Regions from separate parts of the Bacillus sp. GbtcB14 genome, predicted to be linked through region 1. Evidence: predicted binding sites of a transcription regulator. Region 1 holds the regulator's gene; each other region holds the start of a gene.
What was found. Region 1 encodes Rex, which represses fermentation and respiration genes when NADH is low (regulators of the CRP and FNR family bind a similar motif). Its sites were predicted from a motif close to TTGTGAAATATTTCACAA; they were not measured.

Region 1 (3,220 bases):
TTAGAATCACCTAATGGTCTAGTCAATAATTCCATTCTATCTAATTGTTTACGACGGCTTTGCGCACGTTTTGTCGTAGATGCGCGAGCTATATTTTTTTGAACGAAATCCTCAAGCTTAGCGATTTCATCTTGTTGTTTTTCATAACGTTTCATGTCTTGCTCGTATAATGCTGATTTTAAGTCTAAATATTTACTGTAGTTACCAACAAATCGTCTGCTTTCTTTATTCGAAATTTCATATACTTGTGTAACGAGTTTATCTAAGAAATAACGGTCATGAGAAACGATTAGTATTGCGCCAGGATAGCCTTGTAAATATTGTTCAAGCCATGTCAATGTTTCGATGTCTAAATGGTTTGTAGGCTCGTCCAAAATAAGTAGGTCTGGTTTCGTTAATAATAATTTACCGAGAGCTAATCTTGTTTTTTGTCCACCGCTTAATGTAGAAATCGTCGTCTGGTGCGTTTCAACTGGGAAGCCAAGACCACTTAAAATCGAGCGAATATCTGCTTCGTACTGATATCCACCTTGATCTTTATAATCTAATTGTAATTGGTCATAGTCAGCTAATAATCTTTCATATGTAGCCTCGTTTGAAAAGTTTTCTTCTTTTCCCATCTCTTGCTCTAGCCTTCGAAGTTTTGTCTCCATTTGTTGCAAGTGTGTAAAGACGGTTAACATTTCATCCCAAATTGTTAAAGACGTTTCTAACCCGGTATTCTGAGCTAAATATCCGATTGAGACATCTTTCGGTTTTATAATTTCGCCACCATCATGGGATAGCTCACCAGCTATTATTTTTAATAATGTAGATTTTCCGGCTCCATTTCGTCCGACTAATGCGATACGATCTTTCGTTTGAACTTCTAATTTTATGTTTGCAAGAATCGTTTCTGCACCGTATAATTTCGTAAGCGCGTTTACTTGTAATAAAATCAATGTTTTCACCTCAAATAATTTCTTAACTTTGCCATGTTTATATTTCTCAATCATACTAAAAATAGTGTATAGTTTAAAATAAAGAGAGAATACTTCTTCTCTTTATTATACAGGGAAATTCATGAGTGCTAAACTTCTGTATTTGATTCAAGTATATGAATAAAGATAGGAAGAGAGGAGAGGTTATATGGATCAGCAAAAAATTCCACAGGCCACTGCCAAACGATTGCCTCTATACTATCGATTTATCCAAAACTTATCTCTTTCTGGTAAGCAACGTGTTTCATCAGCCGAATTGAGCGAAGCGGTAAAAGTTGATTCCGCAACGATTCGAAGAGATTTTTCATATTTTGGAGCGTTAGGGAAAAAAGGTTATGGATATAACGTAAATTATTTATTATCATTTTTCCGTGAAACACTCGACCAAGATGATATAACACGTGTAGCGCTTATTGGAGTAGGTAATTTAGGGACCGCTTTCTTACATTATAATTTCACGAAAAACAATAATACAAAAATTGAAATGGCGTTTGATGTTAGTGAAGAGAAAGTCGGGACAGAAATCGGGGGCATTCCTGTATATCATTTAGATGAATTAGAAGAACGTTTATCAACTGATATACAAGTGGCAATATTAACAGTACCCGCTACAGTAGCACAATCTGTAGCAGATAGATTGGCAGAAACGAATGTGCATGGTATTTTAAATTTCACACCAGCACGCTTAAATGTGTCAGACAATATAAGAATTCATCATATTGATTTAGCAGTAGAGCTACAAACACTGGTTTACTTTTTGAAGAATTATCCACAATAAAACGCAGAGGAAGCAACCTCTGCGTTTTATTATTGTTTTTTCTTTGTGAATTTAACTAAGATAAGGCGAAGTGCCAAATTAAAATCAATTGTTGCCATAACTGCGAATAGTATTGTCCACATATTCCAGATTGTATCTGTTACGTTCGTAATGGCGAAGCGTGTAAAGATACATCCTAGAAGGAAGTACAATGCAGCCATGAACAATGGTGAGTTTCTCATACTAAAAATCCTCCGATAAAGCCTTGCATTTTTTCAGCTTCTTTAATCATTTCTTGAATTTGTTCATTGCTCATTAAAACTTGAGCAACTGCAACTAATGTATTCATTGCGACATGAGCTGCGATAGGGACGATAATACGCTTCGTTTTTACATATAAAAAGGCGAATACGAGTCCCATAGAAGTGTATACCAATAAGTGAGTGAAATCAAAATGAATTGCTGCGAATACGAGAGAACTAATGATAGCAGCAATAAAGAAGTTAAACTTCTTATAAAGTGTACCAAATAAAATTTTTCTAAATACGATTTCTTCCAAAATAGGTCCTATTATAGAGATGACGATAAGGAACCAAGGTGTCGTTCTAGCGATATCCATAAGTCTCGCTGTATTTTCTGATCCAGGTTTAATTCCTAATACACGCATTTCTATCATACCGGCAATACTTTGTGAGAAAAATGCTAGGAAGAACCCGATAAAAATCCAACCAATCGTAGCTGGAACAGTAGAGCGCGTTGTATCTAAACGTCTGTCACGAATATCTGTTCTAAGTAACCAAAGTACGATACATAATGCAATAAAGAAGCTAATGATTGCCCAGTGGCCAGTTATGAGTTGAAATTTCTCTTCTCTAGTAAATCCCCTGTTATCATAAAGTCCAGTTTTCAGCAGAAGTGGTAATCCAGCAATGGATGATAACTGCATTAAAATGTATGTAACGATAACCCACCAATATTGTTTTTTCAAATGGTTTAACCATCCTTTCTAACTCTAGTGTATGAGATAAGGTAGGATAACATGTAAGTATGCTACCTACGATATAAACCTCACTTAAATTATGTTTTTTTCGTAAATCCTTATTTGAAATTATAATAGAAGACAGGAGAAAGTTGTGTGTGTAGCGAAAACAACTTAGGGTGTCCTTTCATATTGTAACATACGAGTAGTGGAAACAACGATTCATATAGTAAAGGTAGAAGAAGAGGGACTCTATATAGAAAAGTGTATAGCTTAATTTGCGAAAAAATTATGATTTTTTTACTTGCAAAAGAAATTGAGATTATTTATTATTATAAGTGTGTTAGCACTCGAGTGACTTGAGTGCTAATAAATAAAATTTACATAACAAAATGAGGAGGTTATTGTTCATGCTAAAGCCATTAGGTGATCGCGTTGTAATTGAGCTTGTTCAAGCAGAAGAAAAAACAGCAAGTGGTATTGTATTACCAGACACTGCAAAAG
Region 2 (3,220 bases), on a different contig from region 1:
GATCTATTATAGCTTTTTTCATTCGATCTCTGCTTTTAACAATGCTGGTTTTTCTGTGTGGAGCGATAATTTAATGTCCCATTCTCATAGCATTCTTGTCAATCTCGTTATTTCCTCCCTCATTATTTTAGGTGGGATTGGTTTTACAGTAATCGTAGATATAAAAAGAAAGAAAAATTTTAAAAACCTTACACTACACTCAAAACTTATGCTCTCTTCTACTCTAATCGTCAATATTATTGCGACTATTTTTATTTTTATATTCGAGTTCCACAATTCCCTTTCTATGAGAGGCTTTACCCCATTTGAAGAAGGCATGGCCGCTTATTTCCAGGCGGTTTCAACTCGTACTGCCGGGTTTAATACAATTGATATTTCTGCATTATCAAAGCCTTCCCTACTATTAATGATGCTCCTTATGTTTATTGGCGCTGGTAGTGCTTCAACTGGTGGTGGAATTAAGTTAACAACCTTTTTAATCATGTTTTTTGGGGTATTTAAATTTTTACAAGAACAAAATGATATTGTCGTGTTTAAAAAATCTATTAAAGATACTCTCATTGTCAAAGCATTGACCATCACTATTATTTCCATCTCATTTATCTTTTTTGCTATTTTAATTTTAAGTATTACTGAGCGAGTTCCTCTATTGATGAGTGCTTTCGAAGTATTTTCAGCATTTGGGACTGTCGGTCTCAGTATGAATTTCACACCACACCTAACTATGATTGGAAAAGCTATTATCATCTTTATGATGTTTTTTGGGAAAATGGGACCTTTAACATTGGCTTTTTCATTTGCACGTAAAAAGAACCGAAAAATAAAATATCCGAATGAAGATATTTTAACAGGTTGACAACCGTATAAATTATCCATATAATGAGAGTACAATAGCATATCTCCAAAGGGGAGTAGCGTCCAAGAATATTTCTTGGAAACAAAGTCGTCATTACGTAGAACTTAGTTCTTCCGGCTTTGTTGGCATTTTCATTACATATGTCTAGCAAGACCTTTGCCTATTAACGGCAGAGGTCTTTTTTGTATTCATTACCAAATTCTTCCAAAGTTAATAGGTAGGAGTATGGGGAAACTAAATAGTGGGGAAATTCTTCACTTATTTAGTACTTATAGAAATGAGAGGAGAATTTACATGGATGTATCATTATTATTGGAGTATGGTTGGGTATTACTCATCCTAATTGCACTTGAAGGGATTTTAGCGGCTGATAACGCTCTTGTTCTTGCAATTATGGTAAAACATTTACCAGAAGAAAAACGAAAGAAAGCACTATTTTATGGATTAGCGGGGGCATTTGTTTTCCGATTCGGATCGTTATTTATGATCTCGTTCTTAGTCGATGTATGGCAAGTGCAAGCAATTGGTGCCATTTACCTTATGTTTATTGCTGGTAATCACTTATTTAAAACGTATGTTAAAAAGAATACGGATGAAGAAGCAGAAGAAAAAGAAGCAAAGAAAAAACAAGAGAATTTTTGGTGGACTGTATTTAAAGTTGAGGTTGCTGATATCGCCTTCGCGGTTGATTCAATTTTAGCTGCTGTTGCATTAGCAATGACTTTACCAAAAACAGGATTAGGTACAGTTGGTAGTCTTGATACTGGGCAATTCGTTGTTATCTTTGTAGGTGGACTTATCGGATTAATCATTATGCGATTTGCAGCAACTGCTTTCGTACAAATCTTAAAACGTAAACCAGGACTTGAAACTGCAGCATTCTTAATTGTAGGTTGGGTTGGTGTGAAGTTAGCAGTTTATACATTAGCACACCCTGCATTAAATGTAATTCCGCATTCATTCCCAGAATCTACACCATGGAAACTTACATTCTGGATTGTATTAGTTGGAATCGCAGTTGGCGGTTGGTTCTTCTCGAAAGAAGTAGAAGTAAAAGTAGAAAAGAATTTAGACGAAAAAGCGCTGTAATTACAGCGCTTTTTCTTTTTTCCCTTCCTCCTCTCAATGTCCAGAAAAAATTCCATTATACTATCTTTTGTAAACGTTTTCTTAATGCATGTATGTCCTTTTTGTGAAACATTGCACAAACTTATTGAAACTAAGAACAATTCCATGTACTTTATTCATATAAGGAGTATTTATAGATGATGTACTAAAGGAGCGTATTACTCATGCTAGAACAAGGATTAGATTATGTTGTCAAACTGGCTAAGAGCAAAAAACAAATGCTAGATACAAACCCGATGCAATATTTCATTCGTGCCGCACTTGCGGGTATTTATATCGGTTTTATTATTGTACTATGTTTTAAATTAGGTAACTTTTTTCACATTGCAGATTCACCAGCAACTTATTTAGCTGCTTCTATGTTTTTCGGAATTGCTCTCGTTCTTATTATATATGGTGGCGCTGAATTGTTTACTGGAAACACAATGTATTTCACTGTAGCAACTTTAAGAAAAGAAACAACTATTTCTGATACACTTCGCAACTGGGTTGCTTGTTATGCGGGTAACTTAGCTGGCGCTTTATTCTTTGCCTTACTATTTTACGCAACTGGCATTTTCGAAGCCATTGATCACGGTCATTTCATGAATAAAGTTGTTGAAGGAAAGATGAATACACCTACAATGCAATTATTCTTTAAAGCGATTTTATGTAACTGGCTCGTATGTCTTGCTTGCTTCTTACCTTCTCAAGTGAAAGGTGACACAGCCAAAATACTAATGATGATGATGCTCGTTTTCACTTTCTTTTTATCTGGTTATGAGCATAGTATCGCAAACTTATCATTGTTTGCCTTATCTTTATTATCACCACATCCTGATACAATTACTTTCGCGGGCGCTATTCACAACTTAATTCCAGTTACAATCGGTAACATTATTGGCGGATCTGTATTTGTTGGCATGGTATATCATTACTTAACAAAGAAAGCACCTGATGTTAAACAGGAAGAGACTGAATTAGTAGCCGCTCAAACAGAGGAAATCATTCCTTTACAAGCTCATATGAAACATTAAAAACTCCAAAGTTTCACTTTGGAGTTTTTAGCTCCCTACATATTTAACAACAAGGTAAGGATTAATCTCTCCTTCTTCCTTTCCCTTATTAATCCTCTGTTTCATCTTGTACATACCGATGACATCATTCGTATGAAGGCGAATTTCATTTACATATAAACCCTCTTTACAAAAAACTTCTACAAAATCTAATCCACTTTTTTCTCCCCACCCCATATTA
Region 3 (3,220 bases), on a different contig from region 1:
AATAGATTTACTTTGACAAATCAATCACGATGGTAGTTGTTACTACATTTTCCTCTAATACTTCTACCTGTACTTGTTCATCGTTTCTCCAATTGATATGGAAGTTCTCTGTCGTATACATGTCCTTAAGAGTGACCTCTTTATATTTTTCTAAAATGCTCCCTCTTTCCCCATAATAGATTCTTACAGTTGAACTGGGACTTGGTCCTTTTGATTTTATTGTTTCTCTAAACTCGATAATATTTATTAGATTTGGAGATTCACTTTTTTGAAAGGTAAAGGAACTGACCACTTTTTGTACTTTCTTAAAAATAGAACCACTGGATTTATTTGATATGCTAAATTCTACAACTTCAGGTACTGTTTCTTTTCCGCGTAGTGTTATTGTTGCTTCATAATCATTTTTCCAATCTACTGAAACGTTTGAGGGATCGAGACGTTCCCCATCATTTGCAATACTCGTGTCCAAATGTTCCCACAAGCCGTATTTAATTCTGACGGGAGAGGAACTAAGAGAAGAGTCCGAATCTATTTTCACTACTTTAATTGTATTTTTATTATTTGGAGAATGACTTTTTTTAAGTGTAACGTCCTGTACATACAAAAAGTAAGAAAAACAGCCTACTACTAAAATAATTGGAATTAAAATACGTATGGCAGTAACGGGACGAATTCGTGTCGTTTTTTTCTTCGTACTTTTTATACTTTGTTCAAGGTCTTTTTCAATACTCGTTTGAACTTTTACTTTGGGCAGGCGAATAAGCCACCAAATGAAAGCTATAAGTAGTAAGAAAAGAGGTATTCCTTGAATAAAGAGAAATCCTTTCCAAAAATCAAGTCTAGTACTATATGGAGAATCTGTTGCCATCACCCCTATAAAAAGTGCCACTGGACTTGCAAGTATATTTATCCCTAAACCGATCATTATGAATGAAAGATTTTTATTCCTAATTTTTCGTGACCCAGCCATAATAAACAGAAATACTGCAATACCGAGTATAAGAAATAGTATCCCATAATAAAACATCATATATACCATATTATCCCTCCATAATTTTGATTGTACCATCAACAAGGAAAATTTTGTGAAATATTAGATGGATATGATATTTGCATTTCTTAAAAGTGCGCCGATATATTATGCAAATAAAGTATCATACGGAAGTATTAATATCAGAAGACAGTAAAAATATTATGTCAACAATGTGAACTGTCACAAATTTATACATATTATTGTGATTCATATCACATCCCTTTTCCTCTATGGGTATTATGCTTAGGTTGTAAGCAATGATTGGGAGAGGGTGGGATGATCATGTTTTGTTATCAATGTGAACAAACGCCAACAGGCGGATGTAAAGTAATGGGTGTTTGCGGTAAAAATGAAACAATTGCAAGTTTACAAGATACGATTGTGTTTGGGCTAAAAGGAATTGCAGCTTATCGTACGCATGCTGCTCAGCTAGGGTATACGGATGCATTTGTAGATGCTACGACGCAAGAAGCGTTGTATATGACATTAACAAATTCTAACTTTAATGAACAAGAACATATTGATATGGCTATGAAAGTTGGCAAAGCAGCTTTACGAGTAATGGAGTTGTTAGATGAGGCACATACGAATCACTTTGGTGTTCCAGAGCCTGTTCAAATTACACAAAACCATGTAGAAGGTAAAGCAATTGTAGTTACTGGTCATAATTTATTTGCACTAGAAGAATTATTAAAGCAAACAGAAGGAAAAGAAATTAATATTTATACGCATTCTGAAATGTTACCAGCACATGGTTATCCGCAGCTGAAAAAATATAAGCATTTAAAAGGAAATATTGGTAAGGCATGGTATGATCAACGACGTCTTTTTGAAAAATTTACAGGTGCCATATTAGCGACAACAAACTGTGTTATGCCAATTAAAGGATCATACTCTGATCGATTCTTTTCATATGATATTGCAGGCTTAGAGGGTGTACAAAAAATTGAAAATGATGATTTTGCACCATTGATTCAAAAAGCGATAGAACTTCCAGAAGTACGTATGGAGTCGGATGAACAGTTAGTAACAGGCTTTCATCATAATACAGTATTATCATTAGCTCCAGAAATTATTGAGGCAGTAAATGAAGGAAAGATTAAGCGTTTCTTTGTCATCGCAGGTTGTGATGCTCCAGGGAAAGGCGGAGAATATTATCGTGAACTAGCAACGTCACTTCCACCAGAAACGGTTATTTTAACAACTTCTTGCGGGAAATTCCGTTTTAATGATGTGAGTTATGGTGTTGTACCTGGTACGGAGATTCCACGTTACATTGACTTAGGGCAATGTAATAATTCAATTTCTACAGTGAAAATAGCGGTCGCTTTAGCAGATGCTTTTCGGTGCGAAGTGAATGAATTGCCAGTTAGTATTGTCTTATCATGGTTTGAACAAAAAGCGGTTGCCATTTTACTTGGGCTATTTAGTCTTGGTATTCAAGATATTCGCATTGGTCCAAAGGCGCCTGAATTTATTTCACCTGGCGTGCTTGATGTATTACAAGAAGCATTTGGTTTGAAACTGATTACAACTGCAGCGGAAGATATGGATATGATGTTATCGTAACAAAAATATGATTCGATTTATTAATTTCGGTATAATATAGCACCCCAAAACAAAAATGTAGAATGTTTGCTTTGGGGTATTTTCTTTTCTTAGTGGAATAGGTTTGTGGCGAAAGTTATTCAAAAAAAATTGACTGTATCTAATAGGTAATAGCTGATTTTAGAAAAATATAAAAATCAAGTTGACATTTACGACTACTCAGTCATACAATGTACTTGTAATAGGTGATACTGAGTAGTGTTGTTTCTCGAAATATTTTCAGTAAACAATGGGTAATAGCTGATTTTAGAAAAATTTTAAAAATCAGTTGACATCCACCGCTACTTAGTCATACAATGTAGTTGTAATAAGTAATACTGAATAGTGTGATTTTACTCAAAAGCTATTCAGTAAAAATTCGCCTTAGTACTCTGTAATACTGAATATAAGTCAGACAGAATAGGGGGTAAAGGAGGATCATAACATGGAAAATTTAACTGAAATGCTGAAAGGTTCACTGGAAGGGTGTGTTCTGGAAATCATTAGCCGCCGTGAAACGTACGGCTATGAGATTACTCGCCACCTGAATGATCTTGGGTTTACCGAAGTCGTAGAAGGGACGGTTTATACTATCCTCGT
Region 4 (3,220 bases), on a different contig from region 1:
TCGTAGCTATATTTATCGTGCATGTAGTGAATAACATTTAATGTGTTTAAGTATAGACCAGCTAACCATTCCATTGTCATATCAAACTTATGCATAACTTCTTCATAATCTAATACTTCAGAAGTAATTGGTGCGTACTCAGGACCAACTTGTGCTTTAGATTTTTCATCTTTACCACCGTTAATCGCATATAATAATGCTTTTGCTAAGTTTGCACGTGCGCCGAAGAACTGCATTTGTTTACCAATTCTCATTGCAGATACACAACAAGCAATTCCATAGTCATCGCCGTAGTCAGCACGCATAATGTCATCATTTTCATATTGAATTGCTGATGTTTTAATAGACATTTTCGCACAGTAGTTTTTAAAGTTCTGTGGTAATTGTTTAGACCAAAGAACTGTTAAGTTTGGCTCTGGAGCTGGTCCTAAATTATCTAATGTATGCAAGAAACGGAATGAGTTCTTTGTTACTAATGGACGACCATCTAATGCCATACCACCGATAGACTCAGTTACCCAAGTTGGGTCACCAGAGAATAATTCATTATAATCAGGTGTTCTTGCAAATTTCACAAGACGTAATTTCATAATGAAGTGATCCACAATTTCTTGTACTTCTTCTTCTGTTAAAGTACCATTTGCTAAATCTCTTTCAATATAAATATCTAAGAATGTAGAAGTACGTCCAAGACTCATCGCAGCTCCGTTTTGCTCTTTAATTGCTGCAAGATATGCGAAGTATAACCATTGGAATGCTTCTTGCGCGTTTGTGGCAGGCTTAGAAATATCAAAGCCATGAGAAGCAGCCATTTGTTTTAACTCTTGAAGGGCACGCATTTGCTCAGATAACTCTTCGCGTAAACGCATTGTATCTTCGCTCATTACACCGCCAGTTAAATTCAAATCAGCTTTTTTCACTTCAATTAAATGATCAATACCATATAATGCTACGCGTCGGTAGTCACCGATAATACGTCCACGTCCGTATGCATCTGGAAGACCAGTAATTACACCTGATCTACGAGCCGCTTTCATTTCTGGTGTGTATGCATCAAATACACCTTGATTATGCGTTTTTCTCCAGTCTCTGAAAATACGACTAAGTTCTTTATCCATTTCGTACCCATAAGATTCACAAGCTTGTTCCGCCATACGAATACCACCATATGGTTGTAAAGAACGTTTAAATGGTTTTTCAGTTTGGAAACCGACTACTTTTTCAATATCTTTATTTAAATATCCTGGTTCATGTGATGTAATAGAAGAAACAATTTTTGTATCCATATCAAGAACGCCACCGTTTTCACGTTCTTTCGTTGTTAAATCCATTACTTGATCCCAAAGTTGTTTCGTTGCTTCAGTTGCTCCCGCTAAGAAAGATTCATCTCCTTCGAAAACGTTTACATTATTTAAAATGAAATCGCGAACATCAATCTCTGCTTTCCATTTTTCACCTTTAAAGTTTTCCCATGCGTTTTTAACATTTTCTAATACTTGAGTCATCCTAATCTCCTCCATTTTTGATTAGTACAGGACTAAGATTTTTTATATAACAGCTTACACACTTAGAATACTACTTTTTGGCGAAAGTGAACGAAATAGTTGTGACATGTTTGTGAAATGTTGAGCAATCTACTATATACATAGTGTTAACTTCACTTAAAAGTCTTTATAATTAACCCTTTCCTTAATTGTATTTTTTTGGTATCCTTATATACGAGTCCTATTTTGTAATACAAAAACAATACCCATTGTAGAGCTGTAATACTCTTATCTCCTAATCTGTTATAGTTTTTATAACAGAACAAAAAAGTGTACATATGTTGTACACTTTTTTTGTTACTACTCTAAAACATCTCTTTTTCTATTCCCATCATAGAATCCACCACGACTACCTTCTAATACAATTAATTGCTCTAATCCTTCTATATGATCACCTATAATCCGCAAGACAGCTGGAGGGTGACCTATTTTTGCAAAATGTTCACTGGGACGAATACGGTTCATCTTATCGACCTCTACACGACTTACACACGCAATCTCAAATCCTGACAGAATAGCTTTCACTTGGGCTACACAAGGTGAAAGTAAAGATCTATATCCGATTTCTTTCAAACACTTACGACTAAACCCATTCGGTACAGCGATAAGAGAGCCTACTCCTAGGTCTTTTCTATCACAAGCTAAATTTAATGCATATTTAAATGCAGTTACAAGATGAAGCGGTACTCTTAAATCTAAATAATGATTTAGATCATTTAAGGCGACATCCATTCCATCTGCAATAGCTTTTGCGAAAGGATATAATTCCCTAGCTGGAATAACAAAGTCACCATCTATAAATAATACAATTTCCCCTTTTGCAAAATAAGTTCCAAGTGAACGCCCCACATCATTTCCAAGTGCTTCTTTATATACAATTGTTGTTGCTCCCTTGTCTTTTGCAATCGTTTCTGTTTGATCAGACGAACCATTTACAACAACGATAATTTCAAAAGGTTCAATTTTGCGGAGCTCTTCTATAACGTTTCCAATTGTTTTCTCTTCATCTTGTACAGGAATAATGACCGATAATTGCTTTCCTTTATACAACTTAGATGTGACGCCCCATCCTTGATAAAAATTTTCGAAACTTAAAGTATGATAAACACACTCTCTTTTCCTATTTCCATCATAATATCCTCCGCGCTCATCACTGCCCGCTATTCGCTCCGCTACAGCTTCTATATGGTCACCTATCATCCGTTTTTCAGATTGAGAAAGACCCGTTCCATACGCTGCATGCTCGGTTGGCCGAAATTTATTTGGCGTAATAACATCTATTGCACAATGACGACTAATTCTCCATTTGCTTTGTACTAGGCGTAAATGAGCTACAATAGGATTCACAAAACATTCATATCCAATGCTTTGAACAACTTCTTTCGTCAACGCATGAGGTACAGATAATAAAGAATCAATTTTTAACTCTTCACGCTCTAACATTGCATTTAATATTTGGCGCCATACTGTCACGGAGTGCGGTTTTTGTTTCTTTAAAAATAGTGCGTCCAAATTATTTAAAACGATGTCGGCCTGATCATGTAAAATTGGATTCAGGAATAATTGTAATTTTGAAGTTTGAATAGCAAAATCTCCATCTATAAATAGTAGTACATCACCTATCGCGTGTTTTGCGCCGACCGCACGTCCAACATCGTTCCCGAGTAGCTCTGTAT

Region 2: a site for Rex is predicted at 2,047-2,064, ahead of KVT31_RS11855 (formate/nitrite transporter family protein). Genes of this name have one in related genera too.
Region 3: a site for Rex is predicted at 1,234-1,251, ahead of hcp (hydroxylamine reductase). Genes of this name have one in related genera too.
Region 4: a site for Rex is predicted at 1,616-1,633, ahead of pflB (formate C-acetyltransferase). Genes of this name have one in related genera too.

Annotation. Positions count from the first base shown of each region.
Region 1 covers NZ_JAGXJT010000027.1:4,281-7,500, forward strand. The annotation lists gene KVT31_RS28800 (ABC-F family ATP-binding cassette domain-containing protein) at 1-941, opposite strand, end outside; gene KVT31_RS28805 (redox-sensing transcriptional repressor Rex) at 1,129-1,758, shown strand; gene KVT31_RS28810 (YdiK family protein) at 1,788-1,979, opposite strand; gene KVT31_RS28815 (CPBP family intramembrane glutamic endopeptidase) at 1,976-2,725, opposite strand; gene groES (co-chaperone GroES) at 3,127-3,220, shown strand, end outside.
Region 2 covers NZ_JAGXJT010000003.1:570,141-573,360, reverse strand. The annotation lists gene KVT31_RS11865 (TrkH family potassium uptake protein) at 1-856, shown strand, start outside; yybP-ykoY riboswitch at 895-1,060, shown strand; gene KVT31_RS11860 (TerC family protein) at 1,151-1,945, shown strand; gene KVT31_RS11855 (formate/nitrite transporter family protein) at 2,149-3,000, shown strand; gene KVT31_RS11850 (cyclic-phosphate processing receiver domain-containing protein) at 3,028-3,220, opposite strand, start outside.
Region 3 covers NZ_JAGXJT010000005.1:160,710-163,929, forward strand. The annotation lists gene KVT31_RS16380 (hypothetical protein) at 8-1,039, opposite strand; gene hcp (hydroxylamine reductase) at 1,316-2,602, shown strand; gene KVT31_RS16390 (PadR family transcriptional regulator) at 3,066-3,220, shown strand, end outside.
Region 4 covers NZ_JAGXJT010000008.1:184,704-187,923, reverse strand. The annotation lists gene pflB (formate C-acetyltransferase) at 1-1,505, opposite strand, end outside; gene KVT31_RS22300 (glycosyltransferase family 2 protein) at 1,845-3,220, opposite strand, start outside.